3 regions of the Paenibacillus sp. J22R98 genome follow, and region 1 is predicted to be linked to each of the others. Evidence: riboswitches for the same ligand, from Rfam matches in the RefSeq annotation. Region 1 holds a riboswitch; each other region holds the start of a gene.
The links. Region 1 has a riboswitch for cyclic di-AMP ahead of AC50Y3_RS26440 (C40 family peptidase). Riboswitches for the same ligand answer to the same signal wherever they lie in the genome.

Region 2: another riboswitch for cyclic di-AMP. It lies ahead of AC50Y3_RS28560 (resuscitation-promoting factor); the one in region 1 lies ahead of AC50Y3_RS26440 (C40 family peptidase).
Region 3: another riboswitch for cyclic di-AMP. It lies ahead of AC50Y3_RS24390 (histidine kinase); the one in region 1 lies ahead of AC50Y3_RS26440 (C40 family peptidase).

The regions. Positions count from the first base shown of each region.
Region 1 is NZ_JBXENW010000012.1:28,863-39,489, reverse strand. It holds partial or broken gene AC50Y3_RS26455 (helicase-related protein) at 1-141, opposite strand, end outside; partial or broken gene AC50Y3_RS26450 (DEAD/DEAH box helicase) at 586-1,287, opposite strand; gene AC50Y3_RS26445 (hypothetical protein) at 1,975-2,394, shown strand; gene AC50Y3_RS26440 (C40 family peptidase) at 2,506-3,003, opposite strand; cyclic di-AMP (ydaO/yuaA leader) riboswitch at 3,008-3,167, opposite strand; gene AC50Y3_RS26435 (hypothetical protein) at 3,487-4,305, opposite strand; gene AC50Y3_RS26430 (M1 family aminopeptidase) at 4,342-6,342, opposite strand; gene AC50Y3_RS26425 (YwhD family protein) at 6,597-7,121, shown strand; gene AC50Y3_RS26420 (ABC transporter ATP-binding protein) at 7,296-9,056, shown strand; gene AC50Y3_RS26415 (ABC transporter ATP-binding protein) at 9,053-10,627, shown strand, end outside.
Region 2 is NZ_JBXENW010000016.1:3,866-14,492, reverse strand. It holds gene rsmA (16S rRNA (adenine(1518)-N(6)/adenine(1519)-N(6))-dimethyltransferase RsmA) at 1-636, opposite strand, end outside; gene rnmV (ribonuclease M5) at 636-1,199, opposite strand; gene AC50Y3_RS28560 (resuscitation-promoting factor) at 1,317-2,465, opposite strand; cyclic di-AMP (ydaO/yuaA leader) riboswitch at 2,688-2,971, opposite strand; gene AC50Y3_RS28555 (TatD family hydrolase) at 3,159-3,923, opposite strand; gene AC50Y3_RS28550 (HD domain-containing protein) at 3,945-5,261, opposite strand; gene AC50Y3_RS28545 (AbrB/MazE/SpoVT family DNA-binding domain-containing protein) at 5,536-5,790, shown strand; gene rsmI (16S rRNA (cytidine(1402)-2'-O)-methyltransferase) at 5,918-6,817, opposite strand; gene AC50Y3_RS28535 (tRNA1(Val) (adenine(37)-N6)-methyltransferase) at 6,814-7,593, opposite strand; gene AC50Y3_RS28530 (initiation-control protein YabA) at 7,671-8,018, opposite strand; gene AC50Y3_RS28525 (PSP1 domain-containing protein) at 8,103-8,903, opposite strand; gene holB (DNA polymerase III subunit delta') at 8,908-9,885, opposite strand; gene AC50Y3_RS28515 (YaaR family protein) at 9,905-10,348, opposite strand; gene darA (cyclic di-AMP receptor DarA) at 10,365-10,627, opposite strand, start outside.
Region 3 is NZ_JBXENW010000010.1:83,556-94,182, reverse strand. It holds gene AC50Y3_RS24425 (FecCD family ABC transporter permease) at 1-802, shown strand, start outside; gene AC50Y3_RS24420 (FecCD family ABC transporter permease) at 799-1,806, shown strand; gene AC50Y3_RS24415 (6-phospho-beta-glucosidase) at 1,858-3,165, opposite strand; gene AC50Y3_RS24410 (N-acetylglucosamine kinase) at 3,202-4,185, opposite strand; gene AC50Y3_RS24405 (LacI family DNA-binding transcriptional regulator) at 4,269-5,270, opposite strand; gene AC50Y3_RS24400 (zinc ribbon domain-containing protein) at 5,517-5,777, shown strand; gene AC50Y3_RS24395 (DUF445 domain-containing protein) at 5,913-7,172, shown strand; cyclic di-AMP (ydaO/yuaA leader) riboswitch at 7,374-7,526, shown strand; gene AC50Y3_RS24390 (histidine kinase) at 7,721-10,051, shown strand; gene AC50Y3_RS24385 (basic amino acid ABC transporter substrate-binding protein) at 10,210-10,627, shown strand, end outside.

The DNA of each region.
Region 1 (10,627 bases):
CAGCTCGTAACCGGCGTGCTCATTGAGCCGCAGCACCAGCCGCTCGCACATGCGGCGGCTGTTCACGAACAGCAGCACGGAGCGTGCGCCTTCCATCAGCGCCATCATCCGCTCGATGATGGGCTGCCACACGCCATCGCGCGTGCGGGCAGGGCGGCTGAGGTCCGGCATCGTAACCCGGACCTCTATGGATTTGGTCATCGTACTCTCGACGATGACCACGGGGCGCTGCGCGTAGCCGAGCGGATGCGCCTGCTCGGGCTCGTCTTGCCGCCCGGAGGCGAATGCGCCAATAGCCTCGCCGCCATCTCGCGATGCATCTCCGCTATCGGCTACGTCCGCACCAAAACCGCCGCGCTGTGCCGCACCTATGCTATCGCTCGCACCGAGCCCGCCACTGCTCTCCGAATAGCCATCGCCCGCGGCGAGCCCGTCACTCCGCAAGGCATAGCCATCGGTCGCACCGAGCCCGTCACTGCGCACCGCATTGCTTTCGCCCGCACCGAGCCCTTCGCTGCGCCCCGCACTGTCTCGTCCTACATTTTCTCCAGCGCGTGCACCTGCGCCAAACCCCGCGCCGGCCGCCGGCTCCCATCCGCCAAGAAATCGCGCGACCCGCGACAGCGGCTTCTGCGTCGCAGACACGCCGATCCGCTGCACGGGCTGCGCCGCGAGCGCGGACAGCCGCTCCAGCGAGAGCGACAAATGCGCGCCGCGCTTGTCGCCGGCAAGGCTGTGGATCTCGTCGACGATAACGGTCTCGACCGTTCCGAGCATGCTGCGACCTTTGTCCGAGGTGAGCAGCAAATAGAGGGACTCCGGCGTCGTCACGAGCACGTCGGGAGGGCGCCGAGCCATGCGGGCACGCTCACTTGAAGGCGTATCGCCGGTCCGTACCGCTGAGCGGATGCCCGGCCATGTCTCAGTCGCGTCGTCGCTTTCGCCACTTTCAAACCGCTCAATGTCCTCCATAAATCCAATCAAATGGTGCTGAATGTCATTGTTGAGCGCTTTTAGCGGCGTGATATACAGCACACGGACGCCTGCCGAGAGGGCTTTACCCCGTGCGGCAGCAGCCAGCTTGCGCTGAGCAAGCCGATTCAAACAGGGCAGCAGCGCTGCCAGTGTTTTGCCCGAGCCGGTTGGCGCGGCAATCAGCGTATGACGGCCTTCCACAATGGCGGCCCAAGCTTCCAGCTGGACAGGCGTAGGCTCGCCGAACGTATGCCCAAACCAACCGGCCAGCGTCTTATGAAATCCCGCGAGCGCGGGAGAAGAGAGTGACATAGCGAAACCTCCTTATCTATGAAAACTTAAACGTATAATTCCATCTCCAGAAGACGTTAGCAGCTACTTTTAACGGTAAAGCGCACCTCAGAGCCCTTTTTTCAGCAAACGAACTCGCTAAAAAATTCTAACGAATCCCACAGGTCTTATTTCGGCCAATAATCACGATATAAAAATCTAACGAATCCTACAGGTCTTATTTGGCCGGAAACTGCCCTTTTCCAGCCCAATTCACCTAAATAAGACCGCTAGGATTCGTTAGAATCGAAAAGTAGCGATTTTCCCTAAAATAAGACCTCTACGATTCGTTAGCGTGCAACCACTGCATTAACACGGAGGACCACTGCCGCTGACCCCGGCCCGGAGCGCCGTCCAGGCGAACAGCAGCCCCACTGCAATGAAACGACCTTCTCGGCACTCAACCGACGAGCCAGCGCCTTTCGCCCTTTCGTCCGTACCAGCCGTCACACCGACGCCTTCCCATTCTCTCGGCACTCAACCGTCGAGCCAGCGCCTTTCCCCACGGTCACGCCGACGCTCATCCCCATCTCTATCATCCTACTATTCATCATGAGTCAATCGATTCCTCTTTAGACAGTCCCCACCGGTTGCGGCTGCAAAAATCGGTCATTTGTTAGGCTTCGTTACATAAACTTAAAAAAAGAACCCATACAGGAGGAATCCGGCATGGCAGGATGGCGGGACAGCTTAGAGAATCGGCGAGCAGAGTGGAAGAAGCTAGAGGTGGGGTTAACCGATACGTTGGCGGGACGGCGTGTGCTGCGGGTGACTGGGCCGAGAACGCCGCGTCTGACAACGCCGGTGACGAAGGCGGTTCGTCAAGAGGAGCTCAAGGCAGTAGCGGATACGTTCGATGCGGGGCTTGCTTGCTTCTGCCTCGGTGAGCTGCCGGCAGGTGAGCGTCAAAACTTTCTCGAAGCCTGGCATGAGCGGCTTGCCTCAGGCGCGATCGTCGTCATGGCCGATCGCCGGAGCGAGGGCTGTGCGACGCCAATCGAGCTGCATGATCTCTTTGCGCCGCTTGGCAGCAAGCTCGATATCCAGGTTGGCCGAACGTTCTGGTGGGTGCGCTACTTAAGGCGGTAATCCCGAATATCTTATAGTGAAACAAAAGAAGCCGCAGATGCTTGTCCCGAAGGACGAACAGCTGCGGCTTCTTTTGTGCTCACACAGGCACCTAGGCAGGTGCAATCAAACTTACTCGTCGTCGCCGCCATCTGCTTCGTCAGAAGGCTCGTTCGCGTATTTCTCATACGTTTCCGGGCTCATCACGCGACGTGCTGTAACGTACCGTTTGGAATAGTAGGAATCACTTAGTGCGCTGATGGTCACACCTTTGCTGCTGGAGGAATGTGCAAACTTGCCTTCTCCAACATAGACGCCAACATGCGAGATTCCTTTGCCTGTCGTATTAAAAAATACGAGGTCGCCGGCAATCAAATCCGCTTTCGCGATTTTCTTGCCCAGCTGTGCTTGCGAACGGGATGCATGCGGGATATCCACGCCGAGTTTATTAAACACGTACATGGTGAATCCGGAGCAGTCAAACCCTTTCGTTGTCGTGCCGGTGTACACATAAGGTGTACCGATCAGATCTGAGATGACCCCATCCATTTTGGATTGCGCGAAAACGCTTCCTGTTTGAAAAAGTAGAAGCATCGCCAGTCCGATCAAAAGTGCAGAAATCTTTTTCAAAACGGGAAACTCCTTCCAGTGCCTACGAGGTTAGCTGTGGGGTTCGGTTGAAGGCTCCCTATGATCACCTCTGGCATTCCGCGGCTCGCTTTGCGGATGTCGGGATCAATTCACCCAAGATGGTTCCCCCGTTTCCCGTGATGGGAATTCGGCAAAATTTTCATTTCTAGGCATAATTATTCGATCATTTTCTTCCTTCTCCTTCCTAGTTCACAACTTGTTCACAAATTAAAATTATTAGAATGCAACCTTTTACCTCTCATTTTCGTATAGCGGCCGCTGGTTTGAGCCGTTTTGGGTCTCGCTCACCACCGCGCTCACGCGCAGCCCATCCCTGCAAAGCATGTCTCATCTTGAATAAAGACGCATGTCAAAAAAACCCGCTCTGTCGAGGGGTTTGTCTTTTATATGCCAGTTATTAGTTGAAAAAGAGACCGTCCCACTGCCATTAACATGACATGGTGGGCGGCCTCTGCGCACGGATTAGACTTGTTTCGACTGCCAGGCGTCGTACTGGGCGGCTACCGTCCACACCTTCATGATGGTTCGGATTAACTGGTAGCCTTGATGCAGGATAAGTGCCAGCAAACCTGCCCAAAGCAGCGAGACGGAGGCAATGGTCATGCTAAGCACGGCTCCGATGGCCCACATGAGAAGGGAAATGCCGGCGAAAGGCAGGAAGTTCGCAATACATGTCCATAAGGACCGGAGGGTGCCGGTTCCGGCGACCGCTCCGAACTGCATGGAGAGGAAGAGCAGGTGGATCAGAACCGCCCAAGCGAGCCAAGCACCCGCCCACGGACCTGCATGCTGCGCAAACTCCAGCAGTGAATTGCTTGCCAGTAGTTTTGTTAAAGCCCGAGGCAGCAGCCAGATGGCCGGGAGGAGCGTGAGCGTCGTCTCCACCAAGTAGAGCAGCGCTACCGGTTTCCAAGCCGCTCGAATGCCTTTTAGAAATTTTGTTCCGTCCGCGTCCGTCACATGATGGAGAGAGTGGAACAGCCCTGCATTCAGGAAAGGGGTGATCACAATGCGCCCAGCCAGCAGCCCGCAGAAGAGCCAGATGTATGGGCGGATCAGATCGGTCTTGATGAGCTGGAACTGCGCCTCCGTCATGAAGAGCTGAACGGCCGTCCCGCTGCTGCCGATGCTGTCCGGGAACCTTTTTAGAAGCGGCACGGTAATGCCTTCGATGGTTCGATAGAGGAAGAAGCCCCATATCAGCTCATATAGAAACAACATAATGATAATGTAGAAGTGCTTAACGGTCAGTCGCCAGCCTTGCTTCATGTGCGTTCTCATTTATCATCACCTCCCAGATCATTTTTACGAGGCTCGTCACCATGCGATGGAAGCAAAAATACTCTCAATCAGCTTGGAGACGCCGACACTCCAGCGTGTGCGTGATTTCTCAGCTAGCTCGGCTTTCATAAAGTTGTTGATATGCTTGTTGTCGAGCACGTTGTCGTTGTGCGGATCGACGGCGGCCCATAGCAGCTTGGAGGAATGGACGATTTTATATTGAATGTGGGATTCTCGGCCATCCCACACTTTAGGCATCAGCGTTCCGTCGGCAAAATGGAACACCACCGACACCGGCCCGGAGCTGCCGCCTGTCTTCTTAATGAGCACAACCGATTCATACTGTGTCTCATTGCCTTGTTTCACCGGACGTACGTGAATGGAAGCGACCGAGTAGTCGGACATTTCATCGCCGTACACGAAATGACTGAAGTAATCGTTCCACTTCGTCTTCGTTACGGATTCTACGACACGCTGGAAGTCGGCGGTGGAAGGATGCTTGAATTTATATTTTTGGAAATAAGTCCGCATGATCTTACGCATTGTCTGTGCGCCTACTTGTTTCTCAATGCCGAAGAGCACAAGCTTCGCGCGCATGTACACATTTTCCGCGTAGTGATTGTTGCTGTGATACGACCAGGACAGCTGCTTCAGCGGGGCCGGGTTCGTCATGTAGCTTGCTTCCACCGGCAAATTCGGCTCCACGCCATACTCGCTTTCCATCACTTTGTCCTCGGCATAGGAGGTAAAGCCTTCGTCGAGCCATGCCTCTTCGAATTCATTGGAGGCGACCATGCCGTACCAATATTGATGGCCGATCTCGTGGACGACCGTTCGCTCCAGATCGTAGCCGGGGTTATCGTTGTCTGCGGAGAATGCGGTAATCAGTGTCGGATATTCCATCCCGCCCGCACCGTTGCCGCCTTTAGGCGGAACTACGACAGAGAGCGTGGTATATGGATAAGCGCCGTACCACTGGGCATATTTGGCGAGCGCGGACTTGGCTGCGTGCATATAGCGGTCCTTGAATTTCGCGTGCAGGGGATCCAAGTAGAGCTTGATTCGAACGCCCGGAACGCCGTCCGTGGAGAATGGCTCCTCCGCATAGACGAAATCCGGTGAGGCCGACCAGCCGAAATCATGCACATCATCGGCGTAGTATTGGTAGGTTTTGCGCCCATTCGCTACGACGGAAGGTTTGGTTTGGAAGCCCGTTGCCGCTACTTTATAGCTGTCAGGGACGTTAATCTTCACGCTGTAGATACCAAAGTCGCTGTAGAACTCCGAGTTGCCGTGGTACTGATGAATGTTCCAGCCCTCGGCTGCTCGGCCGCGTGTGCCTGCTGTTTCGTAAACGCACAGCTTCGGAAACCATTGGCCGGCCATGATGAAGTTGCCGGAATAGCCCATCCGCGCGAATACCTCGGGGAGCTTGACCTCAAATTTCATGCGAAGCGTAACGCTCTTGCCCGGTGCGACAGCGTTGGGCAGCCGCAGCTTGGCCAGCGTTAAGTCATTGGGATTGTTGTCGTCTGGCTGCACATAATGCAGGCGCGGGAGAAGGCTGTAGCCTTCAGTCGTCTCCAATGAGAGCAGGTTCATATAACCGATGCTGTCCGCAGTCGCTTTATCATTTCGGAGCTGACCGCCGGACTCTTTCATGAAGGTGGTGTCTTTGGAGCGGAAGGCGTTCGGATACAGATGAAAATACATCTCGGACACCTGCTGCCTGCCGGGGTTTGTCCATGTGACAGACTGCTCCCCGATCAACATATGCGTATCCTCCTGGAGTTTCACATCGATGTGGTACTCCGTCACCCGTTTGCTGAGCGCAACCGGCTTTGGCTGCATCACAATATCGGGCTCCGGCGCGGTGGACGGAGCAGCAGGCTTCGGCGCCGTGTCTTTCTTGGCAGGAGCGGAGGCGTATGTATATTGCGAAATCCAGGCATCTCCGAACCCTTGCCTTGCCGTTAAGCCGAGAATCACGGCGACGAGGGCAAAGAGTAGAAAACGTTTGGCGTGACGTGGATTCATTGAAAGATTCCCTCCCGTTGACAAGCATCTAAAGCATGTATATGTTTGCTTTTCCGAGATTATTAGCTAAAATGGAATTAATGTGCGGACAGGCGCTAAAACCGCGCCGGACGTGGAATCGCAGCGTTTTGGAAATCTCAGGAAGGATAGAATATCGATATCCTTCTCTGAGATTTCTTCGGAATGAAACGAGCCGCGCCACCAGACGGACGGCGACAGCCGGTTCACCTTGGAGATGGGAGTTGAAGCGTAAGATGAGTGAACAAGAGAAAGATCAACAGCCCGTGGAGAAGAAAGAGAAGAAGTCTCTCTCTTTGAACGTGGTGAGCAATAAGGAACATAAGGGCTTTGGTGCAGGGACGATTGACCTGAGCAGCGTATCCTGCGTCATGATCGATAACGGCGAGGCTTACATTGATGTAGGTGCGATGCATGCGAAGAGCAAGATCGAGAAGGGGATCAAATTCAGCACGAACAAAGAGGATGTGCCTAACGGCCGTCTGTGCTGGATCGTCTGGGTTGCCGTCGACCGCAATGAAGAAGGTTCATTCTATGCAGGGGCTACTGCTTGCCCAATGCTGGTGGACACGGAAGCACGCAGAGGTTGGAAAATCCTTGCGCAGCACGTAAACAACTTGGACTACGCGATCAAACGCCGTTTCGTGCTTGATGAGCTTGGAACGGACGAGAAAGCGGCGCTTAAGAAGCTGCTCGTCACCAACAATCAGGAGTGGTGGGACCGCTCGCCGGATAAGTTGAAGGAAGCATTGGACGTTTAATGTAAATCACGTAACGCATGACAAGCACTTTTGCTGCCGAATAGGCCGTTTTGCCGTCTCTCTTATGTGGAGAAGGGTGAAGCGGCTTTTTATTATTCTGTTGTTTCGAAGAGCATCCTAATTATGGTATAGTCGAATGACAGAACATTTGTTCTAAAATTAGGGGGAACTGGAATGAATTTACCGCGCGAATCGCGCAATCATTATTCGGAGCTGCTCCGGCGCTATCTGCTCCCGCAGAAGCGGACATTAATCGGCCTTGCCGCACTTCTTTTCCTTTCGATTGGCTTACAGCTGATCAACCCGCAAATCATTCGTTTCTTTATTGATACCGCACAATCAGAAGGCAGTATGAAGCCGCTTCTCATCGCGGCCTGCCTGTTCATTGGCTTTTCCCTCGCTCAAGGGGTGGTGTCGGTCGCGGCTACCTATTTCAGTGAGAACGTAGGCTGGAAAACAACGAATGTACTGCGCGGCGACTTGGCTGCGCATTGCCTGTCGCTGGATATGCCGTTTCATAAGACGCATACATCAGGGGCTATTATTGAACGGGTAGACGGTGACGTAAATGCGCTGGCGAATTTCTTCTCCAGCATGATCATTAATTTGGTCGGCAACTTCCTGTTAATGGTGGGCATCTTGGTTCTGCTGTTTCGGGAGAGCTGGTTGATCGGCACAGGCATGACGGTGTTTGTGATTCTGGCGATTCTGGTCATTCAGCGTATACGGAAGATGGCTGCGCCGCTGTGGAAGGACTGGCGGCAAGCGAATGCCGATATGTACGGCTTTATCGGCGAGCAGCTGGAAGGAACCGAGGATATTCGGGCCAATGGGGCATCCGGGTTCGTTATGAATCGCTTCTACGGCATGCTGCAGCGGATGCTGCCGCTTCGCGTGAAGGCTTTTCTCGGCTTTGGCGCGATGTGGAGCACGACCATCGTGGTTTTTGCATTAGGCAATGCAATGGCTTTCGCAATCAGCGCGTATCTATGGAAGGCGGGCTCGATTTCGATCGGTACGGTGTATTTGATTTTCTATTACACGGAGCTGCTCGCTAAGCCGATTGAGAAGATCCGCACACAGATGGAAGATTTGCAGAAAGCGGACGCCAGCATATCGCGAATTCGGGCTTTGTTCGAAACGCGCTCAGCTCTTGTGGACGGACCGGGTGCTACGCTTCCCGCGGGCGCGCTTGGCGTAAAGTTTGATGAAGTTACCTTCAGCTACGAGGATGGTACGGGCGAGCCTACGCTGGATCGGTTGGTATTGGATTTGAAGCCCGGCGAGGTGCTCGGCTTGCTCGGCCGGACGGGGAGCGGGAAGTCGACGCTGGCCCGGCTGCTGCTTCGGTTTTATGATCCGCAGGAAGGCAGCGTCTCCTTGAGTGGGACGGATATCCGCCAGCTGAAGCTAAGTCAGCTTCGCAACCGTGTAGCCATGGTTACGCAGACAATTGAAATTATGGAGGGCACGATCCGGGATAATCTGACCTTCTATGATGAGGCTATTCCGGATGAGCAAATCATTGCCGTATTGCATCAGCTTGGGTTAACGAACTGGTATGAGGCGATGCCGGAGGGGCTGGACACCAGGCTTGCTTCCGGCGGCGGAAGCCTCTCTGCAGGAGAGGCGCAGCTGCTCGCTTTTGCCCGCGTCTTTCTGACGAATCCGGGCCTTGTCATTATGGATGAAGCTTCGTCACGGCTGGATCCGATGACGGAGCAGCGCATTGAACAGGCCATCAGCACGCTGCTTGCGAACCGTTCTTGTATTATCATTGCGCATCGATTGGCTACCGTACAGCGGGCTGACAGTATCTTGATTCTCGAGAATGGCCGCGTCATCGAAGCAGGCAGCAGAACGGCGCTAGCAGCCGATCCGTCATCGCGTTTCAGTGCCATGCTGGCGACCGGTCTTGAGGAGGTGCTCGTATGACGACTTTTCGATTTCTGATGGGGCTCATTACGTACCGGACATGGCGTTACGTCATTAATGCGACCGCTTGGACGGTCATTTACATGGTGCCTATTATACCGGGGCTTATTACGAAAGAGTTCTTCGATTCGCTCACAGGTGACGCATCCCTGAAGATGGGCACTTGGGGCATTATCGCGCTGCTTCTCGCAGCAGCGCTCGCGCGTGTCGTTCTAATCATTGTCGGGTTTATAACCGACGTCAATTTTCGATTCCGCATGGGGATGATGCTGCGACGCAATATGCTGAAGCATGTGCTGAAGCAGCCCGGTGCGCGCGCGATTCCCTGCTCGCCGGGAGAGGCAATTAGCTATTTCCGCGATGACGTGGAGCAGTCCGAGGAAGCGGCTAGCTGGTCGGTCGATGTGTTCGGAATGACCTGCTTCGCGCTCGTCTCCAGTTATATTCTGATCGGGATCGACGCGCAAATGACGTTGCTTGTTTTTGTGCCGATCGTTATCGTTATTGCGGTTGCGCAGCTTGCGACCTCAAGATTGCAGAAGTACCGCGCGGCGAGCCGCGAAGCGACCTCCAGGGTGACGGGCGCGATTAGCGAGATGTTCGGCAATGTGCAAGCCATTCAGATTGCCGGTGCAGAAGAACGTGTCATTGAACGGTTCCGGAAGTTTAATGATACGAGGCGCCAAACGATGCTGAAGGATAAGCTGATGGGCGAGGTGCTGGATTCCATCTTTACGAATTCCGTGAACCTTGGCATCGGACTCATTCTCTTGCTGGCTGGTCAGAAGCTGCGCGGAGGCACGTTCACCGTCGGAGATTTCTCGTTGTTTGTCTATTACTTGACGTTCGTAACCTCGATTATTACGAATGTGGGTAAGTTCATTACGTATTTCAAGCAGATGGGCGTGGCGCTGGATCGGCTTAAGGGGCTGCTTCAGGGCGCGCCTGCCGGTGTGCTGATCCTGAAGGAAGGGCTGCGGTTAAGTAAAGGCAGCGCATCGAAGGAGAATTTATCGGTGGGTACTGCGGCAACCGATAAGGCGGTTGTTGAACCGCTGCGTTCCCTGGAAGTCGAAGGGTTGACCTATCGGTTTCCGGAGACGGGCAGAGGGATCGAGGATATTCGGCTTCAGCTGAAGGGCGGCTCGTTTACTGTTGTGACCGGCGCGATCGGCTCTGGAAAAACGACCCTTGTCCGCACGCTGCTTGGGTTGCTGCCTATGGATGAAGGGAAGATTGTGTGGAATGGAAAGCCGGTTCGCGATCCGGGTACCTTCTTCACACCGGCAAACAGTGCTTACTCGGCACAAATTCCTCGTATGTACAGCGATACGCTGCGCAACAATATATTGCTCGGTCAACAGGAGCAGGGGGATGACTTGCAGCAGGCGATCCATACTGCCGTGATGGAGTATGACCTCGATCATTTGCAGAACGGACTGGAGACGCTGATCGGTCCGCGCGGCGTGAAGCTCTCCGGCGGTCAGATGCAGCGGACGGCAGCCGCGCGCATGCTCGTGCGCGACGCACAGCTTTATGTGTTCGACGACGTATCGAGCGCGCTCGACGTC
Region 2 (10,627 bases), on a different contig from region 1:
AATCACCGCGGAATCGACATTAGGCTGCGGAATGAATACCGTGTGCGGCACAATGCATACAAGCTCAGGCACGCAATAGTACTGTACAGCAACGCTAAGGCTGCCGTACTCCTTGCCGCCGGGCTTAGCAGCCATCCGCTGCGCGACTTCCTTCTGGATCATGACGACGATGTGCTCAAGCGGCAGCTTCTCTTCCAGCAGCTTCATGAGGATCGGTGTCGTCACATAATACGGCAGGTTCGCTACGACGCTTACGCCTGTGAGCCCGGCAAACTGCTCCTTCAGCAGTTCGGCGAGGTCAAGCTTGAGCACATCACCATGTACGACGTGCACATTCGGCGTATCGGCCAATACATCCCTTAGAATCGGAATCAGCCGATTGTCGATCTCAACTGCGGCTACGCGCCCTGCAGCGTGTGCCAGCTTCTGTGTTAATGCGCCGATACCCGGTCCGATCTCAAGCGCGCCTTTCGTCTCATCCAGCTCAGCTGCACTGACGATGTTGCGTAAAATATTTTGATCGATCAGAAAGTTCTGACCGAGGCTTTTCTTAAAGGTGAAACCGTATCTGGCGATAATGTCTTTCGTCCGCTTCGGTGAAGCAACATCGACACCCGCCTTAATTCCCTCTGTCATTATTGATCTCCTTCGCTCGCCTGCTCCATCGTGGTTAGAGCCCGCATAAATTCCTCGCGCGTGATGCGAAACATCGAACAGCGTTTATAGAACTGCTTGCCATTCGCATAGCCGATTCCGAGCAGATTGCCCATCTTCAGCCGTCTATCCGAAGCTTGCGGATGTACGAGCAGACCTGCCTGCATTAAATCATCCATCGTAACCTCGGCAAGACCTGCAGTGTCAGACGTCGCTTCTGTCCGCAAATTAGCGAGTGCTCGCTTAATGGCTTCCGGTGATGCGTTCTCGACACCAATGTCTCCTTTGTAGAGCGCCTCTTCCTGTGGGAGAAAGGCGTGCTTGCAGCCTGGTACTCGCTGCGCTACGATTTTGCGGATTCGCTCGCCTGCATGGTCAGGGTCGGTAAAAATAATAACGCCTCTTCGCTCCTGAGCTAACATAACGCGGCGGATAACCGCTTCGCCTATAGCCGAACCCCCGGTCTCAATGGTTTCTGCATCTACGGCTCGCTTGATGGCAACTGTATCATCTTTTCCTTCTACTACAATGATTTCTTTAATCATGGGACTCCATTCCTTCCCTTCCGTACAACATGCAAAAAGAAGAGGCATCGCCTCTTCTTATGATGGCATATTTACGTTCGAAATACGATACGCATGTTCATACCGCGGAAATACTTCCTATACGGCTTCCGGCTTCTTCGGCCCAAGCACATATACGGTATAGCCCCGCTTCCGACCAAACTTATCGGCATACGACTCGCTGTCAAAATAAACATCAATCTTGTTGCCTTTGACTGCGCTGCCCGTATCCTCTGCACGGCGGAAACCGATCCCTTCGATATACACCCACCAGCCGATCGGAATGACTTTCGGATCGACCGCAATGGTACGGCCTTCCTGAACGCGTGATCCCGATGCGGTTATGCCGTACTGTGGATGGTTCTTTCCTTTACCTGTTGAAGCCAAGCCGGCTGAATAAGCCGTAAGGGTTACGTTCTTCAATACTTTCTTTGCACTGAATGTAACGCCCCGCTTCGTCATGGTAGATACACTCGGCGAATTCGCCCTTAGCATCGTTACCTTCGGCTCAGGCTTCTTCGTCCCGACTGACACGATCTGATCGACAGATGGTGACTTGGTCAACTTCTCGACCAGTGTCTGTGAGACTAGAACGCCGTCTTCGAAAGTCTTTTCATAACGCTTAACGACAGTGCCTTGTTTACCCGTTTGGACAAGCTGTTCTTTCCCTAGCGCAAGCTTGGGATTATCCTTCTTCACAATGGAGAAAGGAACGGGGTGGGTACTCTCCGAGATCTTCGTGTCAATCCGAGTGATCGAGATGATCATATTCGGTTTAAGTGTCGAGGATAATGAAGGTACTACCTTATCTTGACTGCGTATCGATATATGAGCCTGATCGATCGCCGCCTGTACGGTTCTTTCTGTCGTGTACAACGTTCTTGCTTTGCCGTCAGCTTTTACAATAAGAGGCACCGCTTGATCGATAACGATTCGGTCACCGTCTTTAATACCGCCATCCAGCGGCATCGACACTTTATCATAAGTGCCAACTGCAATAGCTTGTTCATCCAGTAGGCGTTGAAGGACCCATTGCTTCGTAGAGACAATGGTTTCTCGTCCATTCACTACTACGGACACGCGCTTGTCAGCCGTTCCGTACAACAACACCAGAAACATGAAAGTCATAGCGATTGAGATCATGGCGCTTAGTACAATTAAACGCACGTTCTCATGCTTCCATCGCAATGCGAAAGACATGCTGGATGATCGTTTCCCATGGGTGTCCTTAAGCTGGAGTGCTCCCATTTCTTCGGTCCTCCTTACATAGCCCCGCCGCCTTTGTTACGCATGATTACATAGACGCGACTATAGAGATTTTCTTTCCAATTTCCGCCCCGGACCACTTCCATAATACAGCTTTTGTCGTCAGTTTATGCTTCTTTCAAACAAAAAGAAGCCCGACGACAGAGGATCTGTTTCGTGGCTTCCCATTAGACAATGGTAGCATGGAGTTGCATTCACGAGGTTGATCTCTCTTATTGACGCTTGCGAGGTTAGCTGTCGGATTCGGACGTGAGAGTCGCCCTATTCGCTAATGGCACGATTAACATTGCTGCGCCGGTCGCAAAATTCACCCCAAGAAGAATTTCATGTCTATCACTGTCTGCCTTTGTACAAAACAGTGTCGCCCTTTAGTCGACGAACACGTTTTTAAGGAGAAGAAACGAACAAGCTGTTTCTTCTTGCTACAAACAGTTTCAACAATTGGTTCCCCCGCTCTCCGATCATCGGAGATTAAGCGTTTTATTGGAAAAGGAATACAAGTTTTGTTGCTCTGAAATGAATCATAACGTCTACCGCGCCACATTGTAAAGAACTGATTAATGACGATTTTAACGAATTTCAAGGAAAAATAGGCGAAAAGTAAGCAATTTCTTCAAAAAAAATCAGTTTTATCACGAGAATAGTCCCAAATCCTTGCTTTCAAAGCCGTTTTCATCAGATTCCAAAACATTTCATTGCATTTTCCGTGGTTATTTTGCCGACTTCCTCCACACTTTTACCTGTTATCTCCGAAATCGTGTTTGCTACAAGACGGACGAAAGAAGACTCATTTCGTTTCCCTCGATGGGGATGCGGTGCCAAATATGGAGCATCCGTTTCGATCAAAATCCGGTCCAAAGGCACTTGTGAAAGCACTTCCTTTGGCACCCTTGCATTGGTGAATGTAAGCGGTCCACCGAATGAAATATAGAAGTTCATATCGAGACATTGTTTCGCCGTTTCCCAGCTGCCGGAGAAGCAGTGCATGACGCCGCCAACGTCCTTGGCGCCCTCTTCTCGGAGCAAGGTAACGACATCCTCATGGGCATCACGGTTATGGATAACAATCGGCATCTTTTTCTGCTTAGCTAATTGGATTTGCTCGCGAAATACACGCTGCTGAACATCCTTAGGCGAGGTATCCCAGTGATAATCCAGTCCAATTTCACCGATCGCCACGACCTTCGGATGATCGCAGAGCGACGCAATCCAATCCAAATCCTCTGGCCGCATATCAATGCTGTCAACCGGATGCCAGCCGACGGCGGCATAAATAAAGGAATACTGCTCGGCAAGTGCCATCGTGGTTGGAATGGTTTCACGGTTGAAACCGATATTGATGAGCTTATGTACGCCGGCAGCCTGCGCTCTTTCGATAACTTCCGCCCGGTCTTCGTCGAATTTATGCGAGTCTAAATGCGTATGCGTGTCGATTAACATGGTGTCTTTCGGAACCCCTTTCTACATTAAAGCAAATAATTCGCGGAGTTTCGCAGGCAGCCTGTGGGCTGATTCGCGCAGCGGTTCCTCCGGGTAATAAAGGTGGTACTTACCTTGATGGATACCCGTTATGGATCGAATGATATCCGAACGGCTTGAAATTTCCGACAATTGTTCATCATGGCTCAGCAGCAGAATCGGAGGTTTTTCCTCTTTGCCTGCAGCGGTTGTTGAACCGGGACGATAAACATCGTAGGGCATGTCGTAGGGAAAGTCAATTTCCAGGTGATAGTCCGGATGAAGGCCGATTTCTCGCAAGTGGTCGCGTATTTCCTGCCATAGCTTCTCATCGGGATGATCCATCGTAACATACTTGTACAGCTTGCGATTGAGAAACCGGCGGCATAGGTCCGATAACACAGCATCAGGCTCATGGACCCATTGGGCGAAAGCCGTTTGAACAAGTGCTTCGTCCAGATCCAAATAGGCTTCAATGTCCATTGTGCCCGTAAGCAGCCTCTTTATTGGCTTCATTAATGTATGAAATTTATATTCACTCCCGAAGAGCTCCTTCGCCCTTCGAAAGATTTGCCTTAATATGATTTCCGAGCTTCTTGTAACCGGGTGAAAATAAACCTGCCAGTACATCTGATAGCGAGACATGAGATAATCCTCGACCGCATGCATGCCGCTTTCCTTCACCACGATTCTGCCTTGATATGGCCGCAATACCCGCAATATTCGCTCCAGATCGAAGGTACCGTAATTCACCCCTGTAAAATACGCATCTCTAAGCAAATAATCCATGCGGTCGGCATCCATTTGACTGGAGACCAGACTAACGACAATCGGTTGATGATAGGTTTTGCAAATAACAGCGGCTATACGCTCGGGATAGCTCGGATCAAATTCCCATAAGACTGCATTGATCTCCGTATTTCCAAGCAAAATGCGGCAGGTCCACTCCTCATGATGGCTGTCGAACACATCTTCTATGGAGTGAGAGAAGGGGCCGTGTCCGATGTCATGAAGCAAAGCTGCACATAGGGCAACGAGCTTTTCTTCCTTTGGCCAATCGGTATAGCCGCCGCGCTCAAACTGAGAGATGATTTTACGGGTAATCTCGTAAACGCCAAGGGAATGCGAGAACCGGCTGTGCTCTGCGCCATGAAAGGTCAAATAGGATGTGCCAAGCTGGCGAATACGGCGTAGCCGCTGAAATTCCCTTGTATTAATTAGTTCCCAAATCAGTCGATCCTGAACGTAAATATACTTATGTACGGGATCCTTAAATACTTTCTCTTCCGCGAGTTTTTCTTCTCGATGAGCAGCACTCATGTCGAATCACGCTCCTTAAAGTTCAATCATTCGACACAAATGTCGAACTAATGTCGAATAATGTCGCAATATCATTTCCAACCGCACTTCGTTTGAAGTACTATATATATATTGAATAAGTGCCTATTTACGGCGGTAATCGGTTATAACTGGTCACAATTACCGTTAAAACCAGGTTGACTATTATGGGAAACGTTGGTATTATTAAGGCATTAAATGATAGAATTTTGTCGAATGATGACGAGTTAATCCATTGCGAAGGGGAATTTTAGATATGATGAAATCTACCGGTATTGTTCGTAAAGTAGATGAGCTGGGACGCGTAGTAATTCCGATTGAATTGCGCCGTACGCTTGGAATAGGTGAGAAGGATGCTCTTGAAATCTACGTGGATGGCGAGCGCATCATGCTGAAGAAATACGAGCCGGCTTGTATCTTCTGTGGCAACGCTGAGAATGTCGCTTATTTCAAAGGCAAAATCGTTTGTAACGTTTGTTTAACAGAAATGCCAGCTCCCGTTACAAAATAAGAGACAAATTCAGATTTATAGGTTATAATACATTTATCAAACCTGTTAATTCTAACCTTTTTTATACTCCTTGATGCCTTCCTGAGCCATAATGGTCAGGAAGGTCTTTTTTTTCTATAGCATTCTTCTATTTTTTCATTACTTCATTATATACATCACGTTTTTGCATTCCTCGGTCAAGCGCTGTTCGTTTGATGGCTTCTTTCCGATCCTCACCTTGTTCCTCGTACCGGCTAACATGCTCCTCCAGCTCTAACCCGCTCCACCATACCGGATCATCCAGCTGCAACTGAGCAGCTTCTTCTTTACTCACACCTGCAATAACCAAACAGTACTCGCCAAGTGGAGGATTCTCTTCCAGCCAAGCCATACACTCGGATATCGTTCCCCGTGCAGCTTCTTCATGGCGCTTCGTTAATTCTCGAACCATCGCCATCTTCCGATCACCCAGCTGTTCAAGCATCACTGCAAGTGTCTTTACAATCCGGTGCGGCGATTCGTAACAAATTAATGTAGCCTCTTGCCTTTGTAATTGCTGCAGCCAAGCCGTAAGCGACTTGCGTTCCCGTGGGGGGAAACCCGTAAACAGAAACTTCTCAGTAGACAGACCGGAAATGATGAGTGCAGATAACGCTGCATTAGCTCCCGGAATCGGTACAATCGCAATGCCGCTTTCAGCGGCGGCTGCAACAAGATCGGCACCTGGATCGGATATGGCCGGAAGCCCTGCATCACTTACCAGTGCAATGGATTGCCCGCTGGCCAACAATCTAATGAGCTCTGGTCCGCTGGCTTCTTTGTTATGCTCATGGTAGCTGACAAGCCTAGTCGCAATTTCAAAGTGAGCCAATAGCTTGCGTGTTTGGCGCGTATCCTCGGCTGCAATCATATCGACTTCTTTTAAAATTCGAATCGCCCGAAAAGTCATGTCCTCTAGGTTACCGATTGGTGTTCCAACCAGATACAATGTTCCGGCTCCATCCGTGCTACCGGCATCCGATGCATGAAAACTACGTTGTACGATCATTTGCTCGAATCCCTCGTTCCCGCTTCTGGCGCTTGATCGCCATAATAAATCCGCATTAACTCTTCATTATATTGTCGCTGTTCATTATATACGATCATCGGCGGCAGCAGCTTCACATCCGGCTTGCCATCCCTAGCCGCTTCAATTAAGATCATATTGGCTTCAGCACCTGCATGCGAATGCACGAATCGAATCCGCTTCGGCTCCAGCTTCCATTTGCGGAACGTTTCCAATAGTTCAACCAACCGATTAGGACGATGCACCATGGCAACCCGGCCACCTGGTCGTACATGCCGAGCGCATGCTGCCACGATGTCATCCAGCGTCCCATTACGCTCATGCCTAGCCGCTGCAAAATGCTCATTCTCGTTCTGATCCCCCGTACCAGCCGGCATGTAGGGTGGATTTACCGTAATCACATCGTAATTACCATGTCCGCTTTGTTTATAAAAATCACGAAGATCGCCTTCATAAATACGAATACGGTCTTCGAGCCCATTCGCCTTTACACTTCGCCTTGCCATGTCTGCCAGCCGAGGTTGAATTTCAACGGCATCAATCTGTGCTTTCGTCCTTGTCGTTAGGAGCAGCGGTATGACGCCATTTCCCGTGCATAGATCCAAGATTTTACCGCGAGGCGGCACAGCCGCGAAACGAGCCAGCAATACGGCGTCCATCGAGAAGCTGAACACTTCCCGACTCTGAATAATATGTAATTGATGCGTTAGTAAATCATCGAGCCTTTCGTTCGGCTCCAGTGTTACTTCATTAACCATGATTCTTTGCTCCTTACGTCTGCCAAATTCGAACCGCTTGAATATGCAAACAAGACCCTATGGAAGGGTCTTGTCTCTTATTCCTTATTGAGAAACGAAAGGCAGAACAAACAATCGCCTTCCGTTCGCAAATGTCCATAATACAAATTACAAATATGAAAACCTTCATGATACAATCTCGCCAAATTGTCATACCCTTGCCCAACGCCTATTGCGTCACTTGCCAGCACAGGCTCATCGTTTGGCATGGCATGAGAATCATCTTCCACAGCTGCGGCCGGTACCGGCTTAGGGATTTGACTGGCCGTTTCCCGCTTTAATACTTTGCGCAACTGCTGATTTTCTATGCTAAGCCGGTTGTTTTCTTCCAAGAGCGACTTGATTTTCTGCTTCATCGCTCCCAGTTCCAGATGTAGGCTTCCCATATGGGATTCCAATTCGCTTATTTGACTAAATATGTCTTTTTTCAAGTCTCCACCCCAAGGCTATACAGCTTCGGATTTGCTTACTTATTTCACAACAACATCATCAAGCGGTAGTTCCTTCGGTTTGCCACCATCGAACAGCTGTACATAAACCGATTTGGAGCCCGCATTAATTCCGGTAACTTTACCTTCACCATAAGAAGTGACAACAATCTTTCCTACTGCCGGCAATTCTTCGCGAACGCTCTCATAATTGTCATGCTCATATTTCAAGCAGCACATGAGACGGCCGCACAAGCCGGAAATTTTGGTCGGATTAAGTGATAAGTTCTGATCCTTCGCCATCTTGATGGACACCGGTTCAAAATCGCCAAGCCAAGTTGAACAACATAATACACGGCCGCAAGGTCCAATACCGCCAAGCATCTTCGCTTCATCCCGCACACCGATTTGTCTAAGTTCAATTCGCGTACGGAACACGCTGGCCAGATCCTTAACGAGTTCGCGGAAATCGACGCGACCTTCAGCTGTGAAGTAAAAAATAATCTTGTTGCGATCGAACGTAAATTCGACATCAACGAGTTTCATTTTAAGCTGATGATCTCTTATTTTCTCAAGACAGGTCGCAAATGCATTGCGTGCGGCTGCCTTGTTTTCATCGACAATTTTGGCGTCGTTGTCACCGGCGATCCGAATGACTTTCTTAAGGGGCAGGACAACATCTGATTCTCCGACTTGCTTCTGTCCAACCACTACTTTACCGTATTCAATCCCTCTTGCCGTCTCAACAATGACATGCTGATCCTTATCAATCGGGAAATCGACCGGGTCAAAATAATAGATTTTGCCCGCCTTCTTGAAGCGGACACCAACGACGTTATACAACGTTTCACCCCTCCTGTACACGGATTAGCAGCTGCTCAAGCGCTAATTGCGGCGATACATGCGCGCGCATGCGTTTGCCTGCCTCAAGCGTATACTCCATACATTTCACCCAGCCCTCAGCCGAACGTGAGAATGCATGCTTACCAATCCAATCAAGCTGATCTATAAAAACAAGAGCCTCGTGTCTTCCTGCCTGAAAATGAATCATATCTTTATACCATAAAACGAGTAATGACAACAGAAGCTGAGGCTGCTCACCAAGCTCCGTCTTAAAAATATGCTGTTGCGCAGACATCATCGCCGCAGTAAACCGCGTGAGACTGTCCTTTCCTAATTGTATCACTACGTTTCTCATTTCTGCAAACCCATTCTGCTGGATAAGCGTCCTGCACGCATCTAATCCCGATGCGAGATGGACGGCAGCACGGGCTGGCAGCTGAGGAACACCTTCATTCGCCAATGTTTGCAGCATGTCATTGGGTGCAAGCGGCATAAACGGAACCCACTGCGTTCTGGAACGAATCGTTGGCAGAACGGCTTGCCCATTCTCCGTCAGAAGAATGGCAACTACCGGTGACTGCGGCTCTTCCAGAAACTTAAGCAGGCTGTTCGCGGCTTGAAGCGTCATCGTTTCAACACGCTGTACGATATAGATTTTGCGTGAAGTGCTTATATTTCGATAGGCGAGCTCTCTTTGAAGCTCGCGAATTTGGTCGATTTTAATGGAATTGCCATCTGGTTCTACCAGATGCAAATCCGGCTGGTTGCCATGCTCAAACTTCCGGCACTCCAAGCATTCGCCGCAAGCGTCATCGCCTTCGCCTGTACAGAACAGCGCTTTGGCAAAAGCCATAGCCATGTTCATCCGCCCGCTTCCGGGCGGCCCGCTGAATAAATAGGCATGCGAAACTTTGCCGCTTGTCAGCGCATAATACAAAATGCGTTTCGCTTTCGGTTGCCCGGCAAGCTGTGCAATGCTCATGGTAAAGATCCCCTCTATGCTAGAAAAACAAATTAATTAGAATACCGCGAATATCTCCGACCTTTTGCAGCAGCTCAAGCCGTCCTTCTTCGCTTTCAAGCAGCTCTTCGCCCATTAAGATGAGGGAAGAATCAATTTCCTCTAATAACTTATAACGCTTTGTTCTGCCGCGACGGTCAAATCCGCGCGTTTCTTTCATGCCGATACCCCGTCTAACGGTATCTTCAAGGAATTGCTTCACCATCTGGCGATAGAGTCGCAACTCTCTAACGGTCATCGATCTTGCGAGCCGCTCGCCTTGATTATGAATATTTTGCAGTTTCTCCTGCAATTGTTCAATGGTACGCTGTTCATCCTGAAAATTCATAACATCTGCAAAGTTCTTAGGCGCAATCGGTTTGGAGCCGAGATCCGGCCGCGCGCGGTCTTGCCCTAAAGGACGCCAGCCCGGATTAATCTTCATTGAAGTTCACGTCCAATCAGAAATGTTCGAACCGCTCTACTGGCACTACGAATACGGCAGCACCGCCGACTTGCACTTCAACAGGGAACGGAATATAGGCATCGGTTGTACTGCCCATAGGAGACACAGGTGAAACAAGCTGATCGCGGACTTTACAGTTCGAACGAATAACCGTCATAACCTCATGAACCCGTTCATCCTCAATACCGATCATGAAGGTTGTGTTGCCTGCACGCAGAAACCCGCCGGTACTAGCCAGCTTCGTTGCTCGGAATCCTT
Region 3 (10,627 bases), on a different contig from region 1:
GCTTGTCGGAGCAGCGCTTGCCGTATCCGGTTCGATTATGCAAGGTCTGACGCGAAATCCACTGGCTGACCCCGGCTTACTGGGTTTAACGGCAGGTTCCAGTGCGGCACTCGCGCTGACGATCGCCCTGTTTCCATCGGCCGGTTATTTTCTTATTATGGTGGCTTGTTTTATCGGGGCTGCAGGAGGGACCTCGTTCGTGCTTGGCATCAGCGCAATCAAGAAGGGGGGATTATCTCCGCTTCGCATGGTGCTGGCCGGAGCAGCCGTTTCGGCGTTTCTGTACGCGGTGTCTGACGGCCTCGGTTTGATTTTCAAACTATCCAAAGATGTGACGATGTGGACCGCCGGGGGATTGATCGGAACCACCTGGGGACAAATTCAGGCGATCTCGCCGTTTATTCTAGTGGGCATCTTCATTGCGATTCTGTTATCTAAACAGCTGACCATTCTAAGCCTCAACGAAGAGGTTGCGGTGGGGCTGGGGCTTCGAACGGCGTACATCAAAGTTATTCTGTATATCGTCATCACGATTCTTGCAGGTGCTTCCGTTGCTCTGGTAGGCGACATGGCCTTTATCGGACTCATGATTCCTCATATTGTGCGCGCCATGTTCGGAACCGATTATAGAGCCGTCATTCCGATGTCGGCTATATGGGGAGCGATATTCATGCTGCTGGCCGATACGGTCGGACGTACGATTAACGCCCCTTATGAAACGCCTGTGGTGGCGATTATTGCGATGCTCGGACTGCCGTTCTTCCTGTTCATCGTGCGTAAAGGAGTCAAATTACAATCATGATCAATGCTGCTCTGGCTAGAAAACAGCGTGTCACCGTGACGGCGCTGCTGCTCCTTATCGTGGTGACGATCGTCGTGGGAATGGGACTTGGTCCGGCTTCGCTGTCATTCAACAGACTGCTGCCGACGATCTTCGGCAATGGCGATTTCAAAGAAAACTTCGTCCTGTTCGACATCCGTTTGCCACGCATTATCGTTACACTGCTCGCGGGTATGGCGCTTGCTTTATCGGGTGCGATTCTGCAAGGCATTACGCGCAATGATCTTGCGGACCCCGGCATTATCGGGATCAATTCCGGTGCGGGCTTTGCCGTTGCTGTATTCTTCTTGTATGTACCGATTGAAGATCCGGGCTCGTTCGTGTATATGCTGCCGCTTGTCGGGTTTGCGGGAGCACTTATCACAGCCACGCTTATTTATTTGTTTGCCTATAGCAGAAAAGAGGGCTTGCAGCCGGTTAAGCTGGTCCTTGTAGGCGTCGGATTCGCTATGGCACTCTCCGGGGCGATGGTCGTTATTATTTCATCTGCCGAACGAATCAAGGTGGACTTTATCGCGAACTGGCTTGCGGGTAACATTTGGGGAACGGATTGGCCGTTTATTGTGGCGCTTCTCCCGTGGCTCGTGATTTTGCTTCCATACACGCTGTACAAGGCGAATGCGCTAAATATACTGTCCATCAATGAATCTTCTGCGATCGGCTCCGGTGTAGATGTCAATCGGGAGCGGATGGTGCTGCTCGTGATCTCCGTTGCTCTTGCGGCGGCGGCGGTTTCGGTTACGGGAGGGATTGCTTTTGTCGGACTGATGGCACCTCATATCGCCAAATCACTGGTAGGGACTCGCGTGCAATTGTATGTGCCGGTTTCGATTCTGATGGGCGGCTGGCTGCTGCTGCTTGCGGATACCATCGGCCGCAACTTGGCCGATTCAGGTGTTCCGGCAGGAATTATGATTGCCTTCATCGGAGGGCCTTACTTCCTGTACTTGCTTCTTAAGAAATGAGAAAAGACCGAGCATAGAGTTAACCTCTCTGCTCGGTCTTTTCAATATCAATTACGCCTGTGGGAAGAACTGCGGCAAATAATCCTTGTTCGCTTCGAGCATCTCGTCCAGCAGCTTGATTGCGACTTCCACGTTTGGTACCAACGGGTGATGAACCATCGCTTGAAGCGCGATATCGCGGCTGCCGGTTACGGCTGCTTCAATTGTCAGCTGCTCATAGGTTTTAACGGCATGAATTAATCCTTTAACATGCAGAGGGACATTCGTCAGAGGAAGCGGCAGCGGGCCGGTCTTCGTCACGACACAGTTCACTTCAATCGATGCGCTGTCCGGCAGGAAGTCGATCGTGCCATTGTTAGCGACATTAAGGGTTTGGATGTCGTTCTTGCCATTGTAGAGCGACTTCATGAGATTAACGGCAGCCTCGGAGTAATATGCTCCGCCGCGCTGCTCAAGCTGCTTTGGCTTCTCGCTCAGCTCAGGGTCGGCGTACAGCTGGAAGAGCTCGTCTTCAACGCGCTTCACGACTGCTGCACGGTTCCCGTCCCGTTTGAAGGATTCTTGCTGATCGGCCAGCATCTCATCCGTCATATAGAAATACTTCAGATAATAAGAAGGAAGCGCGCCGAGTGAGCGGAGGAAATCCGGATTCCAGCCCGTTTGCGGGACGTTCTTGCCGCTAAAACCTTCCGTATTGTTCAACAGCTCAGGCAGCTTATCTACGCCGTTTACGTCCACGCGCGTCACCCAGTGCAAGTGGTTCAAGCCTACGAACTCGGTATAAATGTGCTCAGGCGCTGTCTCGTATGTGGTAGTCAACCATTTCGTCAGGCCAATCGGTGCATTGCACAGGCCGACGCTGCGTACGTTGGAATGGGTATGGATGGCCTCGGTTACGATGCCCGCAGGGTTCGTGAAATTGAGCAGCCATGCTTGAGGCGCCAGCTCCTCGATGTCTCGGCAGATATCCAGCAATACCGGAATTGTCCGCAGCGCTTTCATCATGCCGCCCGGACCGGTTGTTTCCTGTCCGATCACGCCGTATTTCAAAGGAATGGACTCGTCTCTGCCGCGAGCCTCGAGCATGCCGACACGCATCTGGGTGCTGATGAAATCAGCGCCTTTGATCGCAGTGCGGCGATCTGTCGTCAGATGCACCTCGATCGGAAGGCCGGAGCGTTCCACCATGCGTTTGGCTAAATTTCCGACAATATTCAGCTTATGAAGTCCAGCCTCAATATCCACGAGCCACAGCTCTCGTACCGGCAGCTCATGATGAAACCGAATAAATCCCTCTACCAGCTCAGGAGTATACGAGGAACCGCCCCCAATAACAACAACCTTCAATCCTTCTGTCATCCTAGTCACATCCCATCCCAAATTATAAGTCGTATGTTATAGCTTGATATCTTCAAATTCGCCAAGTGCCCGCATGCGGTCATAAATCTCTTGCTTAATTGTTAAGCCATCCGCTTCCATAGCAGACCAGACGGAGCCGAAGACGGGATCGACCGTCAACGTGACCAGCGCAGCCGAAGGGGCAACGGCCGCAACAAGCTCTTCGATCGGCCCGCGAATCCAGCCGCCGCGGTCGCCGCGCGTCAGCAGACTGCCTGCGAGCACGACATCAAAGGTCTCGCCTGTCATCCCCAAACGCCGCGCAACAGCGACCACCGACTTGCCCAGCTCCACGCCTTGGTGATGAAGGATAGCGATAGCCGCCTCATCGCCATGCGCCGCTGCTTCAAACAGCAGCTTCGTGACATCGACCGGTACTTTCTTGTCATGATCAAGGAAGTCGTGAAGCATCGTTTCCACATCGGGATATCCCAGGTAACGAAGCAGCAAATCAGTCAACAGCGTTGGCTTCTCGCGACCGTCCCATGCGCGAATTACGGTGCGGAACGCTTCGATGTTGAGAGCGCCGCCTCCGCCGAAATCGCCATGCATATATTCGAAGCCGCCGCATTGGAGATGGACGCCTTCCTTGTTGCGTCCGGCGCAGTTGGTGCCGGTACCGCAAATGACGGAAATACCGTAGGCGCGATCTGTACCCGCGCGCAATCCGATCATCGTATCACAAGTGATCGAATAACGGGGGAGTCCGATTGCGCTAACGATCGGATGCAGGATGCGATAATCCGCTTCCCGGTCAGCGCCGGCGAGACCGAAATAAGCATGCTGTACATCCTCGTGTTTGACGCCCGCCTGCGCAAGTGCCGCGGTTACGGCTTCCGCCAAATGGCGAGCAGCTCCTTCAGCGTCAAGCTGATGATTACCGTTTCCGCTTTGGCCTTTGCCGAGCACATTGCCGTGTTCGTCGGTTAGCAGGGCGTGCGTTTTGGTTCCGCCGCCGTCTATGCCTAAGTAATAAGCCATTAATGCCACTCCTGTCTGAATAGGCTTTCCATAGTAACGTTTGTTCTCCAAACGAATTGTGAAATCAAATAAGGATGATCCGGTTAGCCGCTCTTTTTGACAGCTCCGGTTGACTGGCGGAGCACAAGCTCCGGATCAATCCGCAAATTTGCCGCGCGCTTCATCGTGCCGTCGACTCGTTTAAGCAGCACTTCTGTAGCGGCTGCTCCGATACGGTCTGCCGGCTGCCGAATCGTCGTTAAGAGGGGGCGCAGCAGCGAAGCGACCTGTTGATCGTCATAGCCAATAACGGAAACTTCATCCGGAACACGGATCCCAGCCTCCATAAAGGCATTGATAACTCCGATGGCGATATAATCATCGCCGGCGAAGACGGCGCCCGGAAGCTGCTGTTCTTCGATCCACCGCCTAGCCGTTTGGTAGCCGAACTCAGCCGAGTATTCGCCGGAAACGAGCTCGAACGGCTGGATGCCGGCTTCCTGAAGCGCCTCCAGGAAACCGTTTCGGCGTTCCTTGGTGCTTCTAAACATCTCGCTGCCGCTGAGATGCGCAATGGAGGAGTGCCCGAGTTCAATCAGGTGTTTGGCCGCGGCGTACCCGCCCTTGAAATTGTTTACAGTAATCGAGTAAGCATCGTTCTCCGGCTTCTGATTATCGATGAGAACATAAGGGATATTCCGTCGTTTCATTTCGATAATATAATGGTCTTCTTCAATCGGGGAGAGCAGAATAATGCCGTCCACGCGATCCTCTTGAATCAGGTAGTGGCTATCTTCCTGCGTGATGCTCTTCGTCACAGCTACAGCAAGGAAGTATCCCTGCGCAGCCAGAATTCCGTTAATCTCATTCACGATTTCATCGAAGAAAGAATCCTGCATGGTGGTCATGATGAGACCGATAATACCGGTCTTGCCTCGGGCGAGGCTGCGAGCTGCCGCACTCGGGCGGTAATCAAGCTCCTTCATCACCTCAAGCACCTTCTGTCGATTCTTCTCACGCACAGACCCGGCACCGTTAAGCACGCGGGATACCGTGACGACAGAGAGGCCCGACTTCTTGGCGACATCGAAAATACTAACCTTCATGCGTATGCATTCTCCTCTGTCGAGTAAAGTTAAAGCGGTTATACTTTTATCAAAAAAAATATAGGGTCAAAACCTAGAATGAAGTAATTCATTCCCAAACAAAGTTAAAGTGCTTTAACTTTCGTTTTCTTTTCTTATTGTAGAGGAGGCTGATTTATTTTTCAAGTTTAATTTCCGTTCGTTCATGTACAAGCTTTCGAGAAAAGCATATAATAAATCCAAAATTACCCTCGGGGAGTGTTCGACGTGAGTGTCAGCTACAAGAACTGTCAAAGCTGCGGAATGCCTATAGCTAAAGGCGATAAGAACGGCACGGAAGCCGGCGGAGCGAAGAGCTTCAAGTATTGCATCCACTGTTACGTTGATGGCAAATTCACTTTGCCCGATCTTACGGCAGACGGCATGAAGGCACATGTGAAGGGCAAACTCGCCGACATGGGTTTTCCGAAGTTTACGACAGGGTTCTTTACGCGCGGCATTCATAAGCTGGAGCGCTGGAAGAGCTGACGAGCGCAAGAGCGGCTTTGGCGGAGAAGAGACAGACCCCGGGTCTTGTCTCTTTTTTGTTGTTTTCACGACTGTTTTTGCAACTGATTCGTATGAAGTGGTATGGTGTAAAGAAGCACTAGTAGGAGGAAGAACATGGCGAACGATTCGAGAAAAAATAAACATATAGCAAATATATCGCTGGGCATCATGGCAACGGGTTTCGCAGCCACGATCCCTTTCAGCGGGGCAGGGCTTAGCTTGCTGCATGTCGGCTTCGAGGCCGGCGTCATCGGGGGGCTCGCGGACTGGTTTGCCGTGACGGCGCTGTTTCGCCATCCGCTGCGAATTCCGATTCCGCATACGGCGCTGCTGCCTCGCAATCGCCAGAAGATGTCGGACGGCATCGTACGCGTTCTAGAAGATCGGCTGCTTGCTAAGGATAGCATGATCGAGAAGCTGCGTCAGATCGAGTTGGCAAAGCAGCTGCTGCCAGCCCTTCGGGGGGCAGCTCATTCAGCGGTACACAGCGAGCGACTGCCTCATCTGCTGGAAGGCGCGCTGCGTACGATAGAGCTGGAGAAGCTGGTCCCTATTGTCTCTGGGGAAATTCGCTCCGCGGTGGAGCGCATTGATCTGGAAGCGGCGCTTCGCGGCTTCCTGCGAAACGCGGTGGAGAATGGCGTAGATGAGCGTCTGCTCGATTTGCTGCTGGAGCGCGCGGAAGAGTGGGCGAGCACGGAGGGGATGCGCCGCGAGCTGGGCAATGCGGCGATGACGCTTGTAAAAGGGCTGAATTTAGGCGGCCTGATGCAGTTTGCGGTCAACGCGTTCATCGGGTATTTGGATGAGGATAAACTGGGCACGATGCTGCAATCCTTTATTTTGACGAAGATTCATGAGCTCAAGGTTCAGGGCACCAATCGGCGTGCTGTTATTATGAAGCATCTGCATCAAGGGCTCGAGATGTTGATTTCCCGTTTGGCCGAAACCGGACAGCTGAATGCGCTGCGCGATGAGCTGCTCGCTTCATTTGATCTCGAAAGCGAGATGACGCGCATGTTTGTATCCTTGCGGGAGAAGGGAATCACATTTCTCCATTCGGAGGATTTTGCAGCTAAGGTATGGCCGATGCTGGAGGGTCTTCTTGATCGCTTGGAAGCCAACCATGGACTGGTTCAGGATGCCGAACAATGGCTGAAAGGGCAGGTTGCCGGACTCATTGAACGGAATCACACGAAGATCGGCTCGTTCGTGAAGGAGAACCTCGATCGGCTCGACAATGATCAGCTGGTGGAGTTAATAGAAGATAAAGTTGGGCAGGACCTGCAATGGATTCGGGTCAATGGTGCCGTTTGCGGTTTCCTGATCGGTCTATTATTGCGGTTAATTGAGATGGGCTTCGGTTATAACTAAGGAGAAGAAGCGGGCAGTCCGTTCTATTTCGCCTTATTTGCGAGAAACGGCAAATTAGTGAGGTAGAGTGAGACTGCTTGCGATCGACTCCATTGTAAGCGTTATATTCGCGCCAGTTGGCTGGAAATGAGAACGAAACCGTTTGCGGCATTCCTTTACAAAAGACATGCGCAGGCGTAACATACGATTCATGCTTAATCTTCTGCTATAGCGCTGAATTTCTGATTAGAAATCGGGGGAACCACTCAACTGGGGTGAATCTTGAAGAACGGACCGCTCGGTCCATGCTTTAAGTAGGGCGACTCTCACGCCCGAATCCGTCAGCTAACCTCGAAAGCGTATACGAGAGGCAACGATTGTTCGTGCATATAGACACTTTGATGATAACTTGTGCCTAGAAGCCGCGAGAGGCGTTCCTCTGTGTTAAAGAGGCAATTCCTGCAGGCTTCTTTTTTGTGCTGTTTATTAGAATAAAGGTGGACACAAAGAAGAATAAGTTTGCGAAGATTATGTAAGTTTAAAGGTGTAGAAAGGAAGGCGAAGTTGTCATGGCTGGTTACCGCCGCAAAACCCCTGAAGAAATGCTCTTATCCATCTCCAAAATTCATCGCGGCCGTCTTAAAATTTATGTTGGTGCCGTGAGTGGCTCAGGCAAAACCTATCATATGCTGCGTGAAGGCCAAGCGCTTAAGCAGCAAGGCATTGAGGTTGTCATCTGCGCAGTATCGACGATGCGCCGGCCTGAAACGGTGGAGCAGCTTGCTGATTTGGAGCGGATCCCGAGCATTCATTGGTACAAGGGGGACGTGGAGAAGAAAGATCTTAATTTGGATGCGATTCTGGAACGGAATCCGGAGGTGCTGCTCGTAGACGGGCTGGCGCACGAGAACCGTCCGGAAGCGAAGTTCCCGACGCGTCTGGAGGACATCCAATTTCTTCTGAGTCACGGTATCAGTATCATCACAACCGTGAATGTATACGAACTCGAGGGGATAACCGAGCTTGCGCAGAAGCTGACAGGTATCTCGGCGGAATGTACAGTGTCTGCGGATCTGCTGGAATTGGCGGATGAGGTAAGGCTTATCGATGCATCGCCGGAAACGATTCTGTCACGCCTAAATGAAGGGCGTTTAAACAATATTAAAGATCCCGGGCTGCTCAAGCGCGGGAACCTTGGCAAGCTCAGAGAGATTGCCCTGCGGCTGATGGCCGAGGGCGTGAATGAGTCGCTGGAGAAATACCGCGAGGAGCAGGGCTTCATCGGTCCGTCCGGCGCTACGGAACGCATCTTGGTAGCGGCGCAGTATCACTGGAATGGCTCCATCTATATCCGGCGCGGTCAGCAAATTGCGAAGCGTCTTAGCGGCGACCTGGAGGTTGTCGTCTTCGTGGATTCGAGCCAGGAGCCTACGAAGGAACGGGATGACTTCAAGCGCTCCATTCTGAAGCTGACCGAGAAGGTGGATGCGGGCTTCAGAGAAATTACGGTGAGCAATCGAAGACAAATTCCGCGCGCGCTCATTAAATACGCGATGCTGATCAATGCAACCCGCATCGTCATGGGGCATTCCAAGCAGACGCGTGCACAGGAGATCGCACAAGGCTCTATCGCGGGCAGCGTGCTGAAACAAATGCGCAACATCGACGTTTTCTTCATGGCGGACAGAGCCGATCATGAGGGCGAGCGAGTGCTCCCAACGAAACGGGCGACGCCGAAGCTGACAGCCGAACCATACCGGAGGCTCAGCGCGCAAGAGGTAGAGAAGAAGATCGAGCGGATTCGCCGCGGGAAATTCAAGGTCTATGTCGGCGCAGCGCCGGGAGTGGGTAAGTCCTATATGATGCTTCGCGAGGGCAATGATTTGCTGCGCAAAGATATCGACGTTGTAGTTGGACTCATGGAGACGCATGACCGTGCGGAAACGCAGGATCAGGCCGGACGGCTTGAGGTTGTGCCTCGTAAGTCCATTGAATGCGACGGCAAGGTTTACTCGGAGATGGATGTGGATGCCATTATCGCACGCAACCCGGAGGTTGTGCTGATTGACGAGCTGGCTTATACCAACGCGCCGAGCTGTCGAAATAAACGGCGGTACGAGGATGTACAGGAGATTTTGGACGCCGGCATTTCCGTCATCGCTACGATGAATGTACACCATCTGGAAAGCTTGAAGGATGCGGTGGAGCAGATTACAGGGACGGCTGTGAAAGAAACCGTACCGGACATGATGCTGCGACTTGCCGATGAGGTTGAACTGATTGATGTGGCACCTGACACGCTGCAGCAGCGGATGCGGGAAGGCCATATTTATAAAAATGATGACGTAGAGGACGCCCTCTGCGGTTTCTTTAAGACAGGGAACCTGATTGCGCTGCGCGAGCTTGCCCTGCGGGAAATCGCTGACGATGTCGATGAGCGTCTGGAATCGTGGGAACGCAACGGCTCGCTCCGCGGCCCATGGCGTCGCCATGAGTCGATCTTCGTAGCAGTCACGGTGAACAAGAAAGCGGAGAGACTCATTCGCCGCGGTTTCCGAATTGCGCATCGGCTCAAAGCGGATTGGCATGTCCATTACGTGCAAACGGAAGCGATGCCGGGCGAAGAGGCGCGGATTGAAGAGCTGCAGGAGCTGACGGCGCGTCTTGGCGGTACATTCGAGGTGGAGCGCAACGTCTCGCGTAACGATGTACCTGCTGCTTTGCTGGCGAAGGCGAACGTGCTGAAAAGTACGCAAATGGTACTTGGCCAATCCGGTCAAGGCTTCTGGAGCAAGCTGCGTCATAAATGCGTGGTCGACACCATTTTGCGTGAAGGTCGGCACATGGATGTGCTTGTTGTAGCGGATTTTAATCCAAACATCGAAATTGGAGAAGAATAGATACTGGGGTTTCGGCTCACATTTATTCACGACCGTGGATATCCATTTATTTTGGTAATATGTGAGATTACCTGACAATTTAAAAATTTAAATTGAAACAGGCTGCTTTTCTTGATAGAATCTTAGTTAATTAAAGCTACTAAATAGGGGGAAGCAGAATGAAAAAGTGGTATATTATAGCTATTCTTACACTAGTGACAGCAGTAATTCTCTCTGGTTGCGGCGCGAAGAGCAGCAACAACAACGCAGGCAGCGAAGCGGGCAACAGCAGTGACGCTACAACGTACAAATTTGCAACAGACGCGGCTTATGCTCCAATGGAATATATGGACAAAGACAAAATCACAGGCTTTGATATCGAGTTCCTTGATGAAGTGATGAAGGAAGCCGGCATCAAGTATGAAGTGGATAACACGGGCTGGGACGGGATGCTGGAAGGCGTCAAGCAAGGCACGGAATATCACGCGGGTGTCTCCAGTATTTCGATTACGGATGATCGTAAACAAACTTACGATTACTCCATGCCGTATTTCGAATCGATCAACGTGATCATGGTGAAGGAAGGCAGCGACATTA